Regions from separate parts of the Pseudomonas sp. P110(2024) genome, predicted to be linked through region 1. Evidence: riboswitches for the same ligand, from Rfam matches in the RefSeq annotation. Region 1 holds a riboswitch; each other region holds the start of a gene.
What was found. A riboswitch is a leader RNA that binds a small molecule or an ion and turns the genes downstream of it on or off. The one in region 1 is predicted to bind cobalamin.

Region 1 (4,862 bases):
CATGAACCTCACCAGCTCCGCCGTAAGCAAGGGCGTGGCCCGCCTGGAGAAACGCTTGCAGGTGCGCCTGTTCGAGCGCACCACCCGACGCCTGGCCCTGACCGACAGCGGCGCCGACTACTACCGCACCTGCACCCGCGTGCTGGCGGAGATCGAAGAGGCCGAACTGGCCCTCAACGACGAGCACAAGACCCCCTGCGGCAAGCTGCGCATCGACCTGCCGGCCACCTTCGGCCGCCTGCACGGGCTGCCCGCCGTGCTCGACTTCGCCGCGCTGCATCCGCGATTGCAACCGCACATCACCCTCTCCGACCGCTTCGTCGACCTGGCCGAGGACGGCATCGACATCGTCGTGCGCATCGGTGGACCACAGACTTGGCAGCCGGGCATCGAGCACCGCTACCTGGGCAGCCAGCGCCTGGTGTTCTGCGCCGCCCCCGCCTACCTCGCCCGGCACGGCACGCCCCGCGACCTACAGCAGTTGCAGGCCCAAGGCTGCGTGCTTTACGCCTGCGCCGACGGCAGCACGCCGGCCCTGCACTTCGCCGGTGCCCGTCCGGGCCTGGCGCAGCTGCGGCCGATGCCGGGCCGCCTGGCCATCGGCGATGCCGAGGGGCAGGCCCTGGCCATCAGCGCCGGGCACGGCATTGCCCAACTGCCGACCTGGCTGGTGCAGCGCCAGCTCGACGCCGGGACGTTGCAGCAAGTGCTGCCGGAGTACGCGATGGAGGGGTTGCCGATCAACCTGGCCTGGCGTCGCAACCGTGGGCATCTGCCCAAGGTGAGCGCGACGGTCCAGGCCCTGGCCGAGCGGCTGGGACCACTGATTCAGGGCTGATTCAAGTGGAGTGCCAGCGCATGGCTGTATCCAGGCACAAACAAATGAAATAAAATAACATTTCATTTGAATGATACCTCTGCCAGCGACCCTCCTCGATGACCAGCCTCCCGACCGCCCTCCCCAGCCAACGCCTGCACAGCATCGACGCGCTACGCGGCCTGGTGATCCTGTTCATGCTGCTGGACCACGTGCGCGAAACCTTCTTCCTGCACCGTCAGGTCAGCGACCCGATGACCATCGACGCGACCGACCCCAGCCTCTTCATCAGCCGCACCCTGGCGCACCTGTGCGCGCCGGTGTTCGTGCTGCTCACCGGGCTGTCGGCCTGGCTTTACGGCGAAAAGCACCAAGGCCGGGGCGATGCAGCGACGTTCCTGTTCAAGCGCGGCCTGTTCCTGGTGCTGCTGGAGCTCAGCCTGGTCAACTTCGCCTGGACCTTCCAGTTGCCACCGAGCGTGATCTACCTGCAGGTGATCTGGGCCATCGGCCTGAGCATGATCGCCCTGTCGCTGCTGGTGTGGCTGCCACGCCCGCTGCTGCTGGCCCTCGGCGCGCTGATCGTCGCCGGCCACAACCTGCTCGATGGCCTGCACTTCGCGCCGCACTCGGCGCTGCATGTACCCTGGGCGATCCTGCACGAGCGCAGCTGGCTGGAGCTGCCCGACGGCTTGCGCCTGCGTACCTCCTACCCGGTGCTGCCATGGATCGGCGTGATCGCCCTGGGCTACGGACTCGGCCCCTGGTTCGGCCGCGGCAGCGATGCCGGCGAGCGCCAGCAGCGCTTGCTGCTGGGCGGCATGATGCTGCTGCTCGGCTTTTTCGTATTGCGTATTAGCAACAGCTATGGCGAGGCGCCGTGGACGCTCTACGCCAGCGTCGGGCAGACGTTGATGAGCTTCTTCAACATCACCAAATACCCGCCGTCGCTGCTGTTCCTGGGCTTGACCCTGGGCGCTGGCCTGTTGCTGCTGCGCACTTTCGAGCGTGCGGGAGACGCCCGCTGGATCGGCCCGCTGGCAGTGTTCGGCGCCGCGCCGATGTTCTTCTACCTGCTGCACCTATATGTGCTCAAGCTGCTGTATGTGGCCTGCGTGGGGCTGTTCGGCCTGAACCAGGGCAGCCATTTCGGCTTCGACGGCATCGGCGCGGTGTGGCTGGTCGCGGTGCTGCTGGCGATCACCCTGTACCTGCCGGTGCGCGGCTTCGCCCGGCTCAAGGCGCGGCGGCGCGACATCGCCTGGCTCAAGTACCTGTAAAAGCGTTTTCACCCGATGGCCCGATGGTCTACCATGCCGCCCGCCGGTTTCCACACGGAATCAAAAGGGAATCCCGGGCGCGCCGAGGGCGGGCCAAAGGGAACTGCCCCCGCAACTGTAGGTGCCGAGCCTGCGCCATCGATGCCACTGGGTCTGCCGACCCGGGAAGGCCGGCGCCGGCCAGGACGCACCAGTCAGGAGACCTGCCGGCACGCGTTCACCAACCGGCGGGGTGTCCGGGATGGTCATCCGCCCCTGGCCGCGTGCTTGCCGCGCGACGCCTGGCGATGTCTGTCCGTGGGCCATTCCGTGCACCACCCGACAGGAGATCGCCCCACCATGCCGCACCGCCTCGCCACCCTGCTCGCCGGCCTGTCACTGGCGGGCCTGGCCCACGCCGACGCCACCCGCTACCCGCTGACCATCGACAACTGCGGCCTGCCGCAGACCTTCGCCCAGGCCCCACAGCGCGCGGTGACCATCGGCCAGGCCGGCACCGAGCTGCTCTATGCCCTGGGCCTGGGCGAGCGGCTGGCGGGCACCTCGCTGTGGTTCAACAACGTGCTGCCCGAGTTCAAGGCGCAGAACGACAAGGTCGAGCGCCTGGCCGACAACGAGCCGGGTTTCGAGGCGGTGGTCGGCAAGCGCCCGCAGCTGGTGACCGCGCAGTTCGAATGGATGGTCGGCGCCCAGGGCGCAGTCGGCACCCGCGAACAGTTCGCGGAGCTGGGCATTCCCACCTATCTGCTGCCCTCGGACTGCGAAGGCAAGGACAACCTGGTGGGCGCCGACGGCACCCGCCTGCAGCCGTTCAGGATCGACACCCTCTACAAGAGCGTCAGTCAGTTGGCCGAGATCTTCGACGTGCAGGATCGCGGCGAACGCCTCAATGCCGAGCTCAAGGGCCAGCTGGACCAGGCCCGGCAACGCCTGGCCGGCCAGGACCTGAGCCACACCAGCGCGCTGTTCTGGTTCTCCAGCGCCGACCTCAAGGTCGACCCTTACGTCGCTGGTCGCCAGGGCGTGGCCGACTTCATGCTGCAGACCCTCGGCGTACGCAATGTGGTGGAGTCCAGCGAAGAATGGCCGGCGGTGGGCTGGGAGACCCTGGCCAGGGCCAACCCCACCTGGCTGATCGTGGCGCGCATGGACCGCCGCCGCTACCCCGCCGACGACTACCAGAAAAAGCTCGAGTTCCTGCGCAGCGACCCGGTGACCCGCAACATGGACGCGGTCAAGCAAGGCCGGATCATCGTCCTCGACGCCGACGCCATGCAGGCCGGCATCCGCCTGTTCCGTGGCCTGGAGGTGCTGTCCAGCGCCTTTGCCAGTGGTAAAGCGCCACAACCATGAACCGTTTGCTGCCCATCAGTGCCTTCGCGCTGTTCGCTCTGTGCCTGGCCATGCTCGCCGGGATCGCCATCGGCGAGACGCGGATCAGCGCCGAGGTGGTCTGGCAGGTACTGGCCAACCAGCTGTGGCAGGCCGGCCATGCGCTCGACCCCATCGACGCCGGCATCGTCTGGAACTACCGCCTGCCGCGCACCCTGGTGGCCGCCGCCTGTGGCGCGGGGCTGGCGACCTGCGGGGTGATCCTCCAGGCGCTGCTGCGCAACCCGCTGGCCGAGCCGTACCTGCTGGGCCTGTCGGCAGGCGCCTCGACCGGTGCCGTGGCGGTGGGGCTGTTCGGCCTGGGCGGCGCGGTGCTGTCGCTGTCGGCCGGTGCCTTCATCGGTGCGCTGGCCGCGTTCGCCCTGGTACTGGTGCTGTCGCGGGCCAGCGGCAGCCGACACGACAATGCGCAGGTGATCCTCGCCGGCATCGCCGGCTCGCAACTGTTCAACGCGCTGACGGCGTTTCTGATCACCAAGTCGGCCACCGCCGAACAGGCCCGGGGCATCCTGTTCTGGCTGCTGGGCAACCTCAGCGGCGTGCGCTGGCCGTCGGTCTGGCTGGCGCTGCCGGTGGCCGTGCTCGGGCTGGCGGTGTGCCTGTGGCACCGCCGGGCGCTGGACGCCTTCACCTTCGGTGCCGATTCGGCGGCCTCGCTGGGCGTGCCGGTGCGGCGCACGCAATTGTTGCTGATCAGTTGCACGGCACTGGTGACTGCGGTGATGGTCTCGATCGTCGGTGCCATCGGCTTCGTCGGCCTGGTCATCCCCCACGCCCTGCGCCTGCTGCTCGGCCCCGGGCACAGCCGCCTGCTGCCGGCCAGCGCGCTGGGCGGTGCGTTGTTCCTGATTGTTGCCGACATCCTCTCGCGGACCCTGATCGCCGGCCAGGTGATCCCGGTGGGCGTGGTCACCGCCTTGATCGGCGCGCCAGTGTTCGCGCTGATCCTGGTCAGCCGCCGGGGGCGTCCATGACCGTGATGACCGCCCTCGCCAACGCCCCGCTTGTCTGCGAGGGGCTGGGCCTGCGCCTGGGCGGCCGCGAAGTGCTGCAAGACATCGACCTGAGCGTGATGCCCGGCGAGACCCTCGGTGTGGTCGGCCCCAACGGATCGGGCAAGTCAACCCTGCTCAAGCTGCTCGCCGGCCTGCGCACGCCCAGCAGCGGCAGCGTGCGTTTGCTGGGCGAGGCGCTGGAGCGCATGCCGCGTCGCCGGGTTGCGCAAAGCCTGGCGCTGGTCGAACAGCAGGCCGATACCCTGGACGCCATCAGCGTCTACGACGCTGTGGCACTCGGCCGCACACCGTGGCTGTCGGCCCTGGCGCCGTTCGGCGCGGACGACCGTGCCATCGTCGAGCAGGCCCTGGCCGACG
Region 2 (4,862 bases), on a different contig from region 1:
GTCAGGCCGTAGCGCAGGCCGGCAACCATCATGCGCCCACTGCGGAACATCGGGTCCTGCTCGGGCGGCCCCCAGCGCTCCAGCACGGCGCGTTGGTTGGTCTCGGGCAAGGCGGCAAAAGCGCGCTGGTAGTCGGCCAGGGCCAGGCTCTGGGCGCAGGGGCGCTGGTCGAGATGGTCGAGGTCGTTGGTGACCCCGCCGAGCAACTGGTGAATCAGCTCAGTGCCGGTTTCAGGCAGGCCAGCCACTGGGTAACCCTGCGCCTGCAGGGCCTCAAGGATATTGAGCGCCGCGCCCGGCGTGTCCAGGCCGACGCCATTGCCGATGCGCCCGTCGCGGGTCGGGTAGTTGGCCAGCACCAGGGCCACGCGCTTTTCCTGGTTGTCCAGGCGCGCCAGGGTCACCCAGCGCCGTGCCAGTTCGGCGACGAAGTCCATGCGTTCGGGGTGGGCCCGGTAGCAGACCACATCGGACTGGCTGCGCTCGCTGCGCCAGGCCAGGTCCTTGAAACTCACCGGCCGGGTGATGATACGCCCGTCCAGTTCCGGCAAGGCGATGTGCATCGCCAGGTCGCGGGCGCCCAGGCCCTGCTCGCTCTGCTCCCAGCCAGGTTGGTTGTCCTGGGCGCAGATCGCCTGCAGCACCGGCACATCGCGGCGCAGCGGACGCAGGTTGGGTTGCTCGGGGCTGGACAGGGCGAAGCCTGTGGTGTTGATCACCACCTCGGCCTGCACCTCGTCGAGCCAAGCCTCGACCTGGTCCAGGCAGGCGCGTTCCTTTAGGCTGGCCACGGCAATGGGCAAAGGATTCAGCCCGCAGGCCTGCAGGCGCTGGCAGAACACATCGATGAACGCCGTGTTGGCCGCCTGCAGGTGCGAACGGTAGAACAGCAACGGCGCCACCGGATGCTCCGGATTCCACTCGGCGTACCAGTCCTCCAGGCGCGCCGTGGCCTTGGCCGGGTGATAGACCGCCGTGCGCGGCAAGGGCTGCGGCTCATCCCATGGGTAATCACAACCCAGCCATTGGCTGGCCAGGCAGTTGAACAGGTTAACGGCGTTGGCCTTGCCGCCCTGGCGCAGGAAGTGCCAGAGGCGCTCGGCCTGTTCGCCGCGGACCGTGCCCAGGTCGGTAAGCTCAGGATCGGGGCGGTCGTCGCCGGGCACCAGGATCAGCTCGACCCCACGCTCCGCCAGTTCGACCAGTTGCTCGACACCATAGCGCCAGTAGCCGACGCCGCCATGCAGCGACACCAGGATCACCTTGGCATGGCGCAGCACCTGGTCGACATACACGTCGACCGAGGCATGGTTCTGCACCTGCATCGGGTTGGCCAGGCGCACGCTGGGAAAGTGCGCCGGCAGCTGCTCGGCGGTTTCGGCGAGCAGCGCCAGGTGTGAATCACCGCTGCAGAGGATCACCAGGTCGGCGGGGGTCTGGCCGAGGTCGGCGATGCTGTCGTCCGGCACGAAGCCGCCGGGTTGGGTCCGCAGCAGGTGCATGGATCAGGCGCCCAGGGCCTGGCGCAGGCGCGCTTCCAGCTGTGCGGCGTCCAGCGCCTGGCCGATCAGCACCAGGCGGGTGATCCGTGGTTCATCGCTACGCCAGGCGCGGTCGAAATGCTTGTCGAAGCGGGTGCCCACCCCCTGGATCAGCAGACGCATCGGCTTGCCGGGAATCGCGGCGAAGCCCTTGGCGCGCAGGATGCCGAACTCGGTGACCAGCTGGGTCAGGGCGTCGAGCAGCAGGCTCTCGTCGGACTCGGGCAGATCGATGGAGATCGAGTCGAAGGCGTCGTGGTCATGGTCGTCATGGTCATCGCCGTCGTGATGCGAGTCGTGATGGGTACGGCGACCATCGATATGCACCTCGGACTCGGCGCCCACGCCCAGCAGCACTTCCAGCGGCAGGCGGCCGCTGCTGGCCTCGATCACCTTGACCGCCGGCGGCAGTTCCTCGGCCACCTCGGCACGGACCTTGGCCAGGCCCTCGGCGTCGATCAGGTCGGCCTTGTTCAGCACCACCAGGTCGGCACTGGCCAGCTGGTCGGCGAACAGCTCGTGCAGCGGCGACTCGTGGTCGAGGTTGGGGTCGAGCTTGCGCTGGGCATCGACCTGCTCCGGGTAGGCGGCAAAGGTGCCGGCGGCCACGGCCGGGCTGTCGACCACGGTGATCACCGCGTCGACGGTGCAGGCGTTGCGGATTTCCGGCCATTGGAAGGCCTGTACCAGCGGTTTGGGCAAGGCCAGGCCGCTGGTCTCGATAAGGATGTGGTCGAGGTCGCCGCGACGGGCCACCAGCTCGCGCATCACCGGGAAGAACTCTTCCTGCACGGTGCAGCACAGACAACCGTTGGCCAGCTCATAGACGCGGCCGTTGGCCTCTTCCTCGGTGCAGCCGATGCTGCACTGCTTGAGGATCTCGCCGTCGATGCCCAGCTCGCCGAATTCGTTGACGATCACCGCGATGCGGCGGCCCTGGGCGTTGTCGAGCATATGGCGCAGCAAGGTGGTCTTGCCCGAGCCGAGGAAGCCGGTAACGATGGTGACGGGAAGCTTGGCCAGTGTTTTCATGTCGCGATGCCCTTGGCAGCAATGGCGCGGGCATGCAGGACGACAGCCACGGCCCTGCCGGCCTGGCGCGTTCGCCACCGGATCACCCCGCCCGGTTGAAAGTCGAAAACGTCACGAGGCAGGTCTCCTGGCTCGCACCGCTGCGGCTCGCTGGCCGGTGGGCCGGCGCCTTCCCGCGCGCCTGCGCAGTGGCTGTGCCGAACCCTTCAGTGCTTACAGTTGCGGGGGCAGCCGCGGCTTGTACCGCGTTCCCGTCTTAGCTCGGGCCAACGCCCGAGAACCTCGCAGCGGCAAGGCTACGCAGTGCCTGCCTGGCGGTCAACCGCCATGGCGATTGACGCGGGCCCGGCCCCGTGATTTGCTAGCGCATTGCGTTCAGGTGCCCCCGACGGGGGTGAAACGGGAAACCGGTGCGTCGCGCCTCCATTGCTAAGGAGCCGACAAGGCCGGTGCTGCCCCCGCAACGGTAAGCGAGAGAAGCGTCCGAACCACTGTGCCAACAGTAAGGCATGGGAAGGTGACGCCCCACGGAGTCCTGCTCCACCTCGCCAGCCCGGAGACCGGCCTGACACGTGCTCACAGTACACCCCGCGGTGGGCGGGCGTCGTCGTATCACCTGGGCCAATCGTGCCCGGGGTCGTCGCGCATGTCCGTTGCCACAACAAAAGCAGCAGAGGAACGCGTCATGCCCATCACCAGCGCCAAACACAGTATCGCCACCCCCGTCAGCCTCAGCCAGCGACTGATCGTCGCGGTCGGCGCCAGCCTGCTGGGCCTGTGCCTGGTGTACTTCGCCGGTTTCTCGCACATCGAGGCAGTGCACAACGCTGCCCACGATACCCGCCACAGCGCCGCCTTCCCTTGCCACTGAGTAAACCCGCATGATTACGCGCATCGCCCGTACCGCGGGCTTCAGCGGCCTGCTCGCGGCCCTGCTGCTGACCCTGCTGCAAAGCTTCTGGGTCACCCCACTGATTCTCCAGGCGGAAACCTACGAGTCCGCCGCCCCGGTCGACGAACACCATGAGCACGGCGACGCCACCGCGCCCCACGAGCATGAGCACAGCGCCGAAGCCTGGTCGCCGGAAGACGGCTGGCAGCGCGTGCTGTCCACCACCGGTGGCAACCTGGTGGTCGCCGTCGGTTTCGCCCTGATCCTGGTCGCTCTCTACGGCCTGCGTGAACCGAACCGCGTGGCCACCGGCGCGCTGTGGGGCCTGGCCGGCTTTGCCGTGTTCTGCCTGGCGCCGACCCTTGGCCTGCCACCGGAACTGCCCGGCACCGCCGCCGCCGACCTCGGTCAGCGCCAGACCTGGTGGATCGGCACCGCAGCGGCCACCGCCGCCGGCCTGGCGTTGTTGGTGTTCGCCCGGCACTGGCTGCTCAAGGCGCTGGGTGCCGCTCTGCTGGTGATCCCGCACCTGATCGGCGCGCCACAGCCGGCCGTGCATGAAAGCCTTGCGCCGCAAGCCCTCGAGACCCAGTTCAAGATCGCTTCCTGGCTGACCAACGCCGCGTTCTGGCTGGCCCTGGGCCTGCTCAGCGCCTGGCTGTACCGTCGCTCCAGCCAGGCCTGATGCGCGATCTGCCTGCTCAGCCGGCGTTGTACGCCGGCTTTGGCTGTCGCCGCGGCTGCCCGGTCGAGACCCTGGCGGTATTGCTGCGCCAGACCCTCACCCGCAACGCCCTGCCCCTCTCGGCCCTGCGCGGCATTGCCAGCATCGAGCCCAAGGCCCGCGAGCCCGGCCTGCTGGCACTGGCCGAGCGCCTAGGGCTGCCGTACATCTGTTTCGATGCCGCGCATCTACTGGTTTTCGAAGCGCAGCTCAGCCAGCGTTCGCCCACGGCGTACGCGCAGACAGGCTGCTGGGGCGTCGCCGAAAGCGCCGCACTGGCCCTGGCCGGCGATAACGGCCGCCTGCACGTGCCGAGGCAGGTCCTCGGCAGCGCTACCCTGGCCCTGGCCATCGGCGGATAATCCGCCACTCTTCTATACAAGGAACCCCCATGACGGTCTATTTCATCGGCGCCGGCCCCGGCGATCCCGAGCTGATCACGGTCAAGGGCCAGCGCCTGATCCGCCAGTGCCCAGTGATCGTCTATGCCGGCTCCCTGGTCCCCGCCGCCGTGCTGGAAGGTCACCAGGCGCACACGGTAATCAACAGCGCCGAACTGCACCTGGAGCAGATCGTCGAGGCGATGCGCCAGGCTCACGCCAACGGCGAGGACGTGGCGCGCGTGCACAGCGGCGACCCCAGCCTTTATGGCGCCATCGGCGAACAGATCCGC
Region 3 (4,862 bases), on a different contig from region 1:
CCCGACCGCCGTTGGGGCTCTGGCCGCGGGCGATCGGCGCAAGCTCCGTGCTGGTCAGCGAGTGGTGGTAGGTGTGGCCTCGCAGGGTGCCTTCGGGTAGTTCGACCGCCTGCAGGGCCAGGGCCGCCAGGCGCTTCTGCATGGTCGCCTCGCCCGGCAGCAGGCCCAGCAGCGTGGCGCGCTCGCCCGCCACGTCGGTCAGCGCGTCGAGCAGGTAGAGCATGCCGCCGCACTCGGCCAGCAACGGCTTGCCGGCGGCATGATGGGCGCGGATCGCTTCCAGCATCGGCGCGTTGGCGGCCAGCGCCTGGTGATGCAGTTCGGGGTAGCCGCCGGGCAGGTAGAGACTGTCCACCACGGGTAGCTCGCGGTCATGCACCGGCGAGAAGAATTCCAGGTGCGCACCGAGGCCACGCAGCAAGTCAAGATTGGCGCCATAGGTGAAGGCGAAGGCCTCATCGCGGGCCACACCGATGCGCGCTCCGGCCAGCGACGCAGTCACATTCACAGGCTCAGGCTCGGCAAAACGGACCGGTGGCGGCAGCGCGGCATCGCAACTGGCGCCCAGGGCTTCGGCGGCGGCATCCAGGCGTGCATCCAGGTCGTTCAACTCGCTGGCCTGGACCAGGCCAAGGTGACGGCTGGGCAGTTCGATGCCGCGCTCGCGGGACAACCCGCCGTACCAGCGCAGGCCTTCGGTCAGGCTGCCTTCGAGCAGTTGCGCATGACGCAGGCTGCCGACCCGGTTGGCCAGCACCCCGGCGAACGGCAGGTCGGGCTGGTAGCGCGCCAGGCCTAGAGCCAAGGCACCAAAGGTCTGGGCCATGGCCGTGCCGTCGATCACCGCCAACACCGGCACGCCGAAGTGGCGCGCCAGGTCGGCGCTCGACGGCGTGCCGTCGAACAGGCCCATCACGCCCTCGATCAGGATCAGGTCGGCCTCGCCCGCCGCTTCCCACAACAGGCGGCGACTCTCCTCGGCGCCGATCATCCACAGGTCGAGCTGGTAGACCGGCGCACCGCTGGCGCGCTCGAGGATCATCGGGTCGAGAAAGTCAGGCCCGCACTTGAACACCCGCACCGTGCGCCCGAGGTTGCGGTGCAGGCGGGCCAGGGCGGCAGTGACCGTGGTCTTGCCCTGGCCCGAGGCCGGGGCCGCGATCAGCACGGCGGGACACTGGCGCGACTCACTCACAGTTCGACGCCCTTCTGCGCGCGGATACCGGCCTGGAAGGCGTGCTTGAGCATGCCCATCTCGGTGACGGTGTCGGCCAGTTCGATCATCTCCGGCTTGGCAGCGCGCCCCGTGACGATCACATGCTGCATCGGCGGACGCGCCTGGATATCCGATAGCACCTGGTCGAGGTCCAGGTAGCCGTGCTTGAGGGCGATGTTCAGCTCATCGAGCACGACGAACTGGATAGAGGGGTCCTGCAGCAACTGCCGCGACACCGCCCAGGCGGCCTCGGCAGCGGCGATGTCGCGCTGGCGGTCCTGGGTTTCCCAGGTAAAGCCCTCGCCCATCACGTGATAACGCACCTGCTCGGGAAATCGGCGGAAAAACAGCTCCTCGCCGGTGCTGTTGCGGCCTTTGATGAACTGCACCACGCCGCACTGCATGCCATGGCCAAGGGCGCGGGCAAGCATGCCGAAGGCCGAGCTGCTCTTGCCCTTGCCGTTGCCGGTCAGCACCAGCAGCAGGCCGCATTCATTGGGGGAATTGGCGATGCGCTCGTCGATGATCGCCTTCTTGCGCTGCATGCGCGCCAGGTGACGTTCGTCGCGTTCGATGGATTCGCTCATCAGGGGTCTCCGCAGGCTGTCGCAGCGGCGGCGACAGGTAAAAGGCAGGCAGACGAGGAGCGCGCAGGAGGCATGGCAAGGGCCACATCGCACCGCGCATCACCCTCCGTGATGCCGTTTGGCAGTGACAGGCCGGTCTCCGGGCTCATGAGCGGGCGCAGGCCCTGGCTACGCGCCTTCCCGGACATGGACATCCAGTGGCCTTGCGTAGCCGTCGACTCATCTACCGTTGCGGGGGCAGCGCCGGACTCGCGCCTACTGGCGCCCACCGGCTTCCCAGTTTCACCCTGCCGAACCGTAGCTCGCGGGGCACCTGAAGCACGCCGCGAAGGTTAGAGGGTTGCACCGGGAGCGTCAATCGAGCGAGGGCCGATCTGGCCTGGATCAATGGCCGATTCACCAGCTTGTGCCACACTCAGAGCAGTGATATCACATAGCTATCACCCGGCCGACCCGGATCACAATGACAAGGAGAGCGCAGCATGCAAGGCCTGATGATCAACAACCCGCGCCTGGAGTTCCTGCGCCCGGCCCTCGAGCGCTGGGTCGACTGCATCGACCGCTTCAACCAGTTGCAGGGCGACAACGAGGCGCCCTACTGGCACGGCACAGCCAGCAACGTCGGCCTGCTCGCCGCTGCCGCCTGGCAGGGTGAGTTGGTGGCGCTGGAACGGCACATGAGCAAGAAACAGCGCGACGAGGGCGAGCGCGACGGGCGCTGCGACCTGTCGATCAGCAGCGCCGAGGAGTCGCTGTACCTGCACGCTGGCCAGCGCTGGCCGCGCATCGCTCGCCTCGACCTGACAGCGGCCCTGCAGGAAACCGCCGCCCTGGCCAAGCCGATCGCGTATGGCAGCCAACTCAAGGCCGGGGCACTGTTCGTCACACCGTGGAAGGCCGGCCAGCATGCCAGCCCCGAGGAACTGCAGGACCTGGTGGACGATCTGCAGAAGCACACGGCCTGTGCGCTTGCCTGGTACTTCCCGTATGCCTACCGCAAGCTGCACAACGAACTGGGGCAGTACTATCCCGGAGTGGCGCTTCTGCTCAAACAGGCTTGATGCCAGCCAGGCAATACTGGACCAAGTTCATACCCTGCCCGCGCCGGTAGGTATCAGGGATTCTGCGCCAGATGCCCCGGCGGCAGCACCCGTTTGGCCTGGAGGTAGGCCTTGGCCCAGTAGCTGTTGGACAGGTAGTCCAGGCGCACGGTGCCGCCCGTCGACGGTGCATGCACGAAGCGCCCTTCACCGACGTAGATGCCGGCATGGCTGACCTGCGACCCGCCGCTGGTGGCAAAGAACACCAGATCACCCGACTGCAGCGAATTGATATCCACATTTGGCGCGCGCATGACGATCATCTCGCGAGTCGAGCGTGGCAGACTGATACCCGCCGCATCACGGTAGACATAGCCGATCAGGCCGCTGCAATCGAACCCGGCATCCGGTGTATTGCCACCCCAGCGATACGGTGTGCCCACCAGGCCGATGGCGCGAAACAATACATCGTCGGCCGCAGGCGACGAAGGCGCCTGATTGAACACCATCGGCTGTTTGGGCGTGGGCGCCGGCGCAGGTGCACGGCTGGAGCAGGCCGCAAGCAGGGCCACCAGGGAAAAGAATGCGAAGCGCGCCAACATCGCCATGATGCGAACGTCCTGTCGAAAATCCGACGGCCACGGCCGAAGGTAAAAAGAGTTGAGAATTTAGATTAGACGCTTTCTGTAAATGCGCACGGCGGCGAGCTTTTCAGCTACGCCGCCGTGCGAGGTTACAGCATTTTGATATCAAATCAATTGCGCGAGATCGTGGTCGGCGCCATGGCGAGCGCGCGTTTGGCCTCGATGAAGGTCTTGCTCCAATAGCGATCGCCCAGGCTGTCGATACGCACACCACCGCTGCGGCGGCTGCTGGAGTGGATGAACTGGTTGTCACCCAGGTAGATGCCGGCATGGCTCACGCGGCCACGGCCGTTGGTGCTGAAGAACAGCAGGTCGCCGGGCTTGAGCTTGTTACGGGCGACCTTGGGCGCGTCGACGTTGATCATCTCGCGGGTCGAGCGCGGCAGGTTCATGCCCGCCTCTTCGCGGAACAGGTAGCCGATGAAACCGCTGCAGTCGAAGCCGGACTTCTCGGAGGTGCCGCCAAAGCGGTAGCGGGTGCCGATCAGGGCCATGCCGCGTTCGAGAATGCTGTCGGCCAGCACAGGCAGCTGGTATGGCTTGCCGTTGCTGGAGAAGGCGTCAAGGTCGTCTTCGCTGGCCAGCTCTTCCTCGGTGAATACGGAAGAGGCGGAAGCCTTGGCCTTGACCGATTGCTCGGCGGCCACGCGGTGGTCCTGCGAGGGTGCGACCGGGCCGGTGGAGGCACAGCCGTAAAGAAGGGTGACAAGTGCAAGTGGCACGAGGGGTGCGAAGCGCTTCAGCATGGGCACGACCGTGTCTGTAGTCCTTTAGAAGGGGGAAACTATGCCTTCTATCGGACCCATTTGCAAATTTTATCGAAAAAGATGTGACTTTTCCGTTTTGATGCTCTGGCACCGTGTTCTCAGGGCTACCAGCCGAGGGTTTCCTTGAGGAACGGGATGGTCAGCTTGCGCTGGGCCTGCAGGGAGGCCTGGTCGAGGCGTTCGAGGAGGTCGAACAACGCGCTCATGCTGCGCGTACCGCGGGTGAGGATGAAGTGGCCGACCTCGTCGGTCAGGTGCAGGCCACGGCGCGAGGCACGCAGTTGCAGGGCGCGCAGCTTGTCCTCATCGGACATCCCACGCATCTGGAAGATCAGCGCCAGGGTCAGCCGCGACTTGAGGTCGGCCAGTTTGATCGGCAGTTCCCGTGGCGAACTGGACGCCGCCAGCAGCAGGCGCCGGCCGCTGTCGCGCAGGCGGTTGAACAGGTGAAACATCGCCTCTTCCCAGTCCGCCTTGCCGGCAATCACATGCAGGTCGTCGATGCACACCAGCTCGTACTGTTCGAGGTAGTCGAGCAGTTCGACGCCGCGATCAAGCAGTTGCGCCAGGGGCAGGTAGACAGCGGGTTGGCCCAACTGCTGGAAACG
Region 4 (4,862 bases), on a different contig from region 1:
GTGGCACGGTGCTGATCAAGCACCGTGCGACGAACGCTGGAGTCCGCCTCAGAAGCGGTAGTCGACCGTGGCGAAATACGAGCGCGGCGTGCCCAGCAGCCATTGCTCGCCGCTGTAGCTGGACTGGGCGTACTGGCGGTCGAACAGGTTGTTCAACTGCAGGCCCAGGCGCACGTCGGGCAGCACCTGCCAGCCCAGGTTGGCATCGACCACGGTATAGCCCGGCACGCGCTGGTCGTTGGCCGCGCTGGCGCAGCGCTCATCCACGTAGCGCAGGCCGATGCCGGCATCCACGGTCTGGCCGAAACCTTTGCTCAGCCACAGGTTGGCGGTGCGTCGCGGCACGTCCTGCGGACGGTTGCCGGCGCGGTCGTGGACCGTGCCGTTGTCGCCTTCCTCGAGAAAATCATCGTACTTGGCCCGCACCAAAGCGGCATTGGCCGAGAGCTGCCACTGGTTGCCCAGCGCCAGTTCCAGGCTGGCCTCCAGGCCGTCGGAGGTCTGCTGGCCGGCCTGCTGGCTGTCGTGGGTGAGCGGGTTGTACACCGGCAGCTTCTTCTTGACGATGTGATAGGCCGCCAGCGTCCACTCGCCACGGGTATCCCAGAAACGTTGCTTGAGGCCTACCTCGGCCTGCTTCGCTTCGGTCAGTTCCAGGCGCTTGTCCGGGCGCTGGGTGAGCAGGTCGCCGACGCCGTCCTCGCTGGTCGAAAACTGCCCATACAGCGACAGGTCGTCGGTGACAGCGAACACCAGGCCGGCGCGCCAGTTGCCGCCCTGCAGGCTGCGGTCGCTGCGGCTGTTGTTGGCCAGGTCGTCGCGGTCGATGTGATTCTGGTCGCGGCGAATGCCGGTGACCAGTGCGAGGCGGTCGGTCAGCTGGGTGCGGTTTTCGGCGAACAGGGCGAAGGTGTCGACCTTGGACAGCGTTTGTGCGCGGGTTGGGCTGAGGCTATGGAAGCCGCCCGGAGCCGGATGCCACGGGTCGAGCGGGTCGCTGCCGCCATCGCGGTAGGGCGAGTTGCTGTCGACGTTGAAGCGGATGCGGTTGTACTCGGCGCCGACCACGGTTTTGCTGTCCAGGCCGAACAGGCCATGGTCGAAGGTGAAGCTCTGGCGATCGCCGAGCTGCTCCTGGTTATGGCGAATCTCGAGGAAGCTGCCGCGCTGGATCACGCCGTTGGCGGCGTCCCAGGTGTAGGACTCGGCATTGCGCCACTGGCGGCGGCTCTTGATGTAGTACAGCTGGTTGCTGGCACTGACGCGGTCGCTGAGGGGCCAGTCGGTGGTCAGGCGCGTCCACTCGTCGTGGTAGCGCTGCTCGTCGTTGCTGACGTTGTAGTTCTTGCGCCGCACGCTGCTGCGCAGGTGCCCATCGATCAGCGGGGTGCCGTAGTAGTTGGCCGGTTGCGCATCGCCGCGTTCGTGGGCGAGGGTAAAACTCAGGTCGTCGCTGGCATCGAAGCGCAGGGCGGCGCTCAGGGCCAGGCTGCGCGAGTCGGTGCGGTCGACCCAGCCGTTGCTGGCCTGCTGGTTGAGGGTCACGCGGTAGCTCAGGCGCTCGCTCAGGCTGCCGCCGCTGTCCAGGCCCAGCTGCTGGCGGTCCCAGGAGCCGTAGCCCAGACGCAGATGGTTGCGGATCTCGCCAGCGAACGGCTGCTTCGGCACCACGTTGACCACCGCGCCGGTGGCGCCTTCGCCGTACAGCACCGAGGCGGGGCCGCGGATCACGTCGATCCGCTCGACCATCCACGGATCGACCGGGAAGGTCAGGGTGCCGGCACCGGCGTACAGGCGCGAGCCGTCGAACAGGGTCATCACCGAACTCTGCCCGGTGAAGCCGCGGGCCGACAGGCCGGTGCCGCCGTCGCCCGGCGTGCCGATGAAGGTAAGGCCCGGCGAGCGGGTCACGGCGTCCTGCACGGTGAGGTTGTTGCGCTGCTGGATCTGCGCCTCGGTCAGGCTGCTGGTGCTGGCCGGGGTGTCCAGGGCGCTGAGGTTCAGGCGCGAACCGGTCGGGGACGGGGTGGCCAGGTCGATGGCCTGTGGCTCGCGGGTGTCGGTGATTGCCGTGGAGGGCAGGGTGAAGGGCGTTACTTCATGATCGTCGGCCAGCGCCGGCAGGGACACGGCCAGGCAGGCCGCCAGGGTGTGAAGCTTGTTGATTCGGGACATGTCGTTCCACTGCTGCAGGAAGAAATGGATCCCGGTGGAAAACACGCAACGGTCAAGCGCACGCAGGCGCGCACGCGGATACCGGCCTGCGCCCGCCCACCGCGGGTTGCCAAGTAGCGTCTCAGGCCGGTCTCCGGGCTTGCGAGGGGCATGAAGCCTTCACCTTCCCATGCGTGCGCACAGTGGTCTGTCGAAGGATTCACTCGCTTACCGTTGCGGGGGCAGCGCCGGACTTGTCGTGACAACGACGCACCGGCTTCCCGTTTCACCCTGCGCACGGCGGCGCAGGACACCTGAAACTGGCGCGCATCTGACCATTGAACGGGCAGTGAGTCAATCGTTCGAGTGGGTGGGGAAACTGTGACGGACAGGGCGGTTTAGAGCGGTTTGCCAAATTTTTTCGAACTTTTGCCAAGCCCGTTGTCTCGAACCGGTCGTTCGCCATTCATTCACGTCATGGAGACTTTTGCGAATGTTTACCCGTAACCTGCTGCGCCACGCCTGCCTGCTTGCCCTGCTCGGTGCCCCTCTGGCTGCCACGGCGGCACCGAGTACCGACCCGCTGTTCACCCTCGGCTTGCTGGGGTCCTACGACAAGTTCAAGTTCGAGGGAGGAAGCGAATCGGACAAGGAACACATGGGCCAGGGCGGTGTGTTCGCCACGTTCGGCAACAAGATGACCGCCGAATCCGGGTTCATCTACCAGATCGGTGCCGAGGCCAAGTATGGCAAGAAGAACGACAACAAGCTCAAGGAAGCCCAGGCCGACCTCGACCTGGGCTGGCGCGCCGCACTGGATGCGCGCAACTTCGTCGACCTGACGGTGGGCGGCGGGTACAGCTGGACCCGCTTCGAGCCCGAGATCAACGATCTTGATACACGGCTGACCTACAAGTCGCCGTTCGCCAAGGCAGCGCTGGGCTACAACCACCAGTTCGACGCGTCGACCCTGCGCGTGGAGGTGGGCGCGCGCCACACCATTGATGGCCGCGCGCGGCTCAAAGTCGATGATTTCGGCAGCGACAGCGTCGACATGAAGGACCGCACCAATCCGTATGCGGAGGTCACGCTGCTGATGAACCAGCAGGGCGGCATGCCGGTGCAGGTGGGGGCGTACTACACCCGTACCGAATACAAGCTGGACGAGGATACACCGGTGGCCGACAACACCAAGCTCAAGCGCGACGAGTTTGGGGTGAAGGTGGGGTTGGCGTTCTGATCGGTTGAGCCTGCGCTGATTCCGTCGCGGGGCAGGCCCGCGATGGATTCAGCTGCCTCTTATCGCCCGCGTCGGCGCGACACCCGCGCCTCGATGTTCTTGCGCCCGATCAGCAGCGCCGGTTTTTCCACGACCGGCTCATCGGCCAGCCACTTGTACATCACCAGGCAGTCCACCAGGCCCAATTCGGCATGGCGGTATGCCTTGGGCAGTCGCCCGACGGTCTCGAAACCGAGCTTGTGCCAAAGCGCCACGGCCACCTCGTTGCTCGCTACCACCGAGTTGAATTGCAGGGCCAGGAAGCCCTCCTGGCGCGCCAGCTTCTGCGAGTGCTCGCACATCAGCCTGGCCACGCCCCGGCCGCGTGCCTGTTCGCAGACCATGTAGCCGCAGTTGCCGACATGTCCCCCGGGGCCGGCGGCATTGGCCTTGAGGAAGTAGGAGCCAAGCAGCACGCCGTCTTCATCGGCCACCAGTGTGCGCAGCGGGGTTTCCAGCCACAGCCGGCGCGCCTGGTCGAAATCCAGGGCGGGGTCGAAGGCGTAGGTCTGGCGGGCCTGGACGATGGCCTGGAAGGTCGGCCAGAAGCGCTCGAAGTCTTCCGGGGTCATGGGGCGGATCTGGATCATGGTGGTTCCTGCACGGGCTGAGGCGCCAAGTCTGGGTGTCGCGGCGCCCGCGCGCAAGGGCGCCCACGCCGCAACCTGCTCAGGCGTCGGCCTTGCCCACGGCGTCTAGCGCCCTGGCCGAGTAGACCAGCGCGGCGCCGGCATTCATCGCCACCGCCACGCCCAGGGCCTCGGCAATCTCTTCGCGGGTGGCGCCGTGCTTGACCGCCTGTTGCGAATGCACGGCGATGCAGCCGTCGCAGCGCGTGGTGACCGCCACGGCCAGGGAGATCAGCTCGCGGGTCTTGGCGTCCAGGTGGTTGGTCTTGGCCCCGGCGCCGCTGGCGGTCATGTAGCCGGCCACGGTATCGGGAGAGAGTTGCTTGAGATCGCCGATGCCGGCCATCAACTGCTTACGGTAGGCGTCCCAGTCCATCATGCTCATCGTCTTCACCTTGTCAGGTTGGCAACAGGAGCTATCAGGCTAGTCGATGTTTGGCGGGGGATGAGGCGTAGGTGATCTTGGTAGAAGCGGCCTTGCGGCCCTTTCGCGACACACGGCCGCTCCCACAGGGGCGTGGGGCGGCCGATAGACAGTGGCAGGTCAGATATAGATGAACACCAGCACCAGCGCCGCGACCACCGCCCACTTCTCCAGGTAATAGCGGGTGCGGTTGCGTTTCTTCATCGCCTTGCCGCGCTCGCGGATCTTGTAGATGCGGGTGAACAGGCGGTTGATGCCGCCGGTCTTGTCGCTGGCATCGTTGGGCGCGGCGGCGGCGGCCATGACGTTGCGGCTGAACCAGCGGTTGAACGCTGCGGCCCAGCGGTACTTGAGCGGGCGCTCGACGTCGCAGAAC

Region 2: another riboswitch for cobalamin. It lies ahead of AC25ND_RS22770 (CbtB domain-containing protein); the one in region 1 lies ahead of AC25ND_RS07675 (ABC transporter substrate-binding protein).
Region 3: another riboswitch for cobalamin. It lies ahead of cobO (cob(I)yrinic acid a,c-diamide adenosyltransferase); the one in region 1 lies ahead of AC25ND_RS07675 (ABC transporter substrate-binding protein).
Region 4: another riboswitch for cobalamin. It lies ahead of AC25ND_RS24725 (TonB-dependent receptor); the one in region 1 lies ahead of AC25ND_RS07675 (ABC transporter substrate-binding protein).

Annotation. Positions count from the first base shown of each region.
Region 1 is NZ_JBLIYT010000004.1:79,554-84,415, reverse strand. Features, by position in the region: gene AC25ND_RS07685 (LysR family transcriptional regulator) at 1-838, shown strand, start outside; gene AC25ND_RS07680 (acetyltransferase domain-containing protein) at 937-2,097, shown strand; cobalamin riboswitch at 2,125-2,322, shown strand; gene AC25ND_RS07675 (ABC transporter substrate-binding protein) at 2,437-3,450, shown strand; gene AC25ND_RS07670 (FecCD family ABC transporter permease) at 3,447-4,463, shown strand; gene AC25ND_RS07665 (ABC transporter ATP-binding protein) at 4,460-4,862, shown strand, end outside.
Region 2 is NZ_JBLIYT010000016.1:36,934-41,795, forward strand. Features, by position in the region: gene cobN (cobaltochelatase subunit CobN) at 1-1,502, opposite strand, end outside; gene cobW (cobalamin biosynthesis protein CobW) at 1,506-2,573, opposite strand; cobalamin riboswitch at 2,674-2,873, opposite strand; cobalamin riboswitch at 2,935-3,156, shown strand; gene AC25ND_RS22770 (CbtB domain-containing protein) at 3,259-3,444, shown strand; gene AC25ND_RS22775 (CbtA family protein) at 3,455-4,150, shown strand; gene AC25ND_RS22780 (cobalamin biosynthesis protein) at 4,150-4,551, shown strand; gene cobM (precorrin-4 C(11)-methyltransferase) at 4,581-4,862, shown strand, end outside.
Region 3 is NZ_JBLIYT010000015.1:116,900-121,761, forward strand. Features, by position in the region: gene AC25ND_RS22365 (cobyrinic acid a,c-diamide synthase CobB) at 1-1,195, opposite strand, end outside; gene cobO (cob(I)yrinic acid a,c-diamide adenosyltransferase) at 1,192-1,803, opposite strand; cobalamin riboswitch at 1,917-2,135, opposite strand; gene AC25ND_RS22375 (hypothetical protein) at 2,286-2,864, shown strand; gene AC25ND_RS22380 (C40 family peptidase) at 2,918-3,451, opposite strand; gene AC25ND_RS22385 (C40 family peptidase) at 3,598-4,233, opposite strand; gene hda (DnaA regulatory inactivator Hda) at 4,359-4,862, opposite strand, start outside.
Region 4 is NZ_JBLIYT010000019.1:49,240-54,101, forward strand. Features, by position in the region: gene AC25ND_RS24725 (TonB-dependent receptor) at 49-2,175, opposite strand; cobalamin riboswitch at 2,283-2,487, opposite strand; gene AC25ND_RS24730 (outer membrane beta-barrel protein) at 2,648-3,394, shown strand; gene AC25ND_RS24735 (GNAT family N-acetyltransferase) at 3,454-4,023, opposite strand; gene AC25ND_RS24740 (carboxymuconolactone decarboxylase family protein) at 4,103-4,447, opposite strand; gene lpxO (lipid A hydroxylase LpxO) at 4,607-4,862, opposite strand, start outside.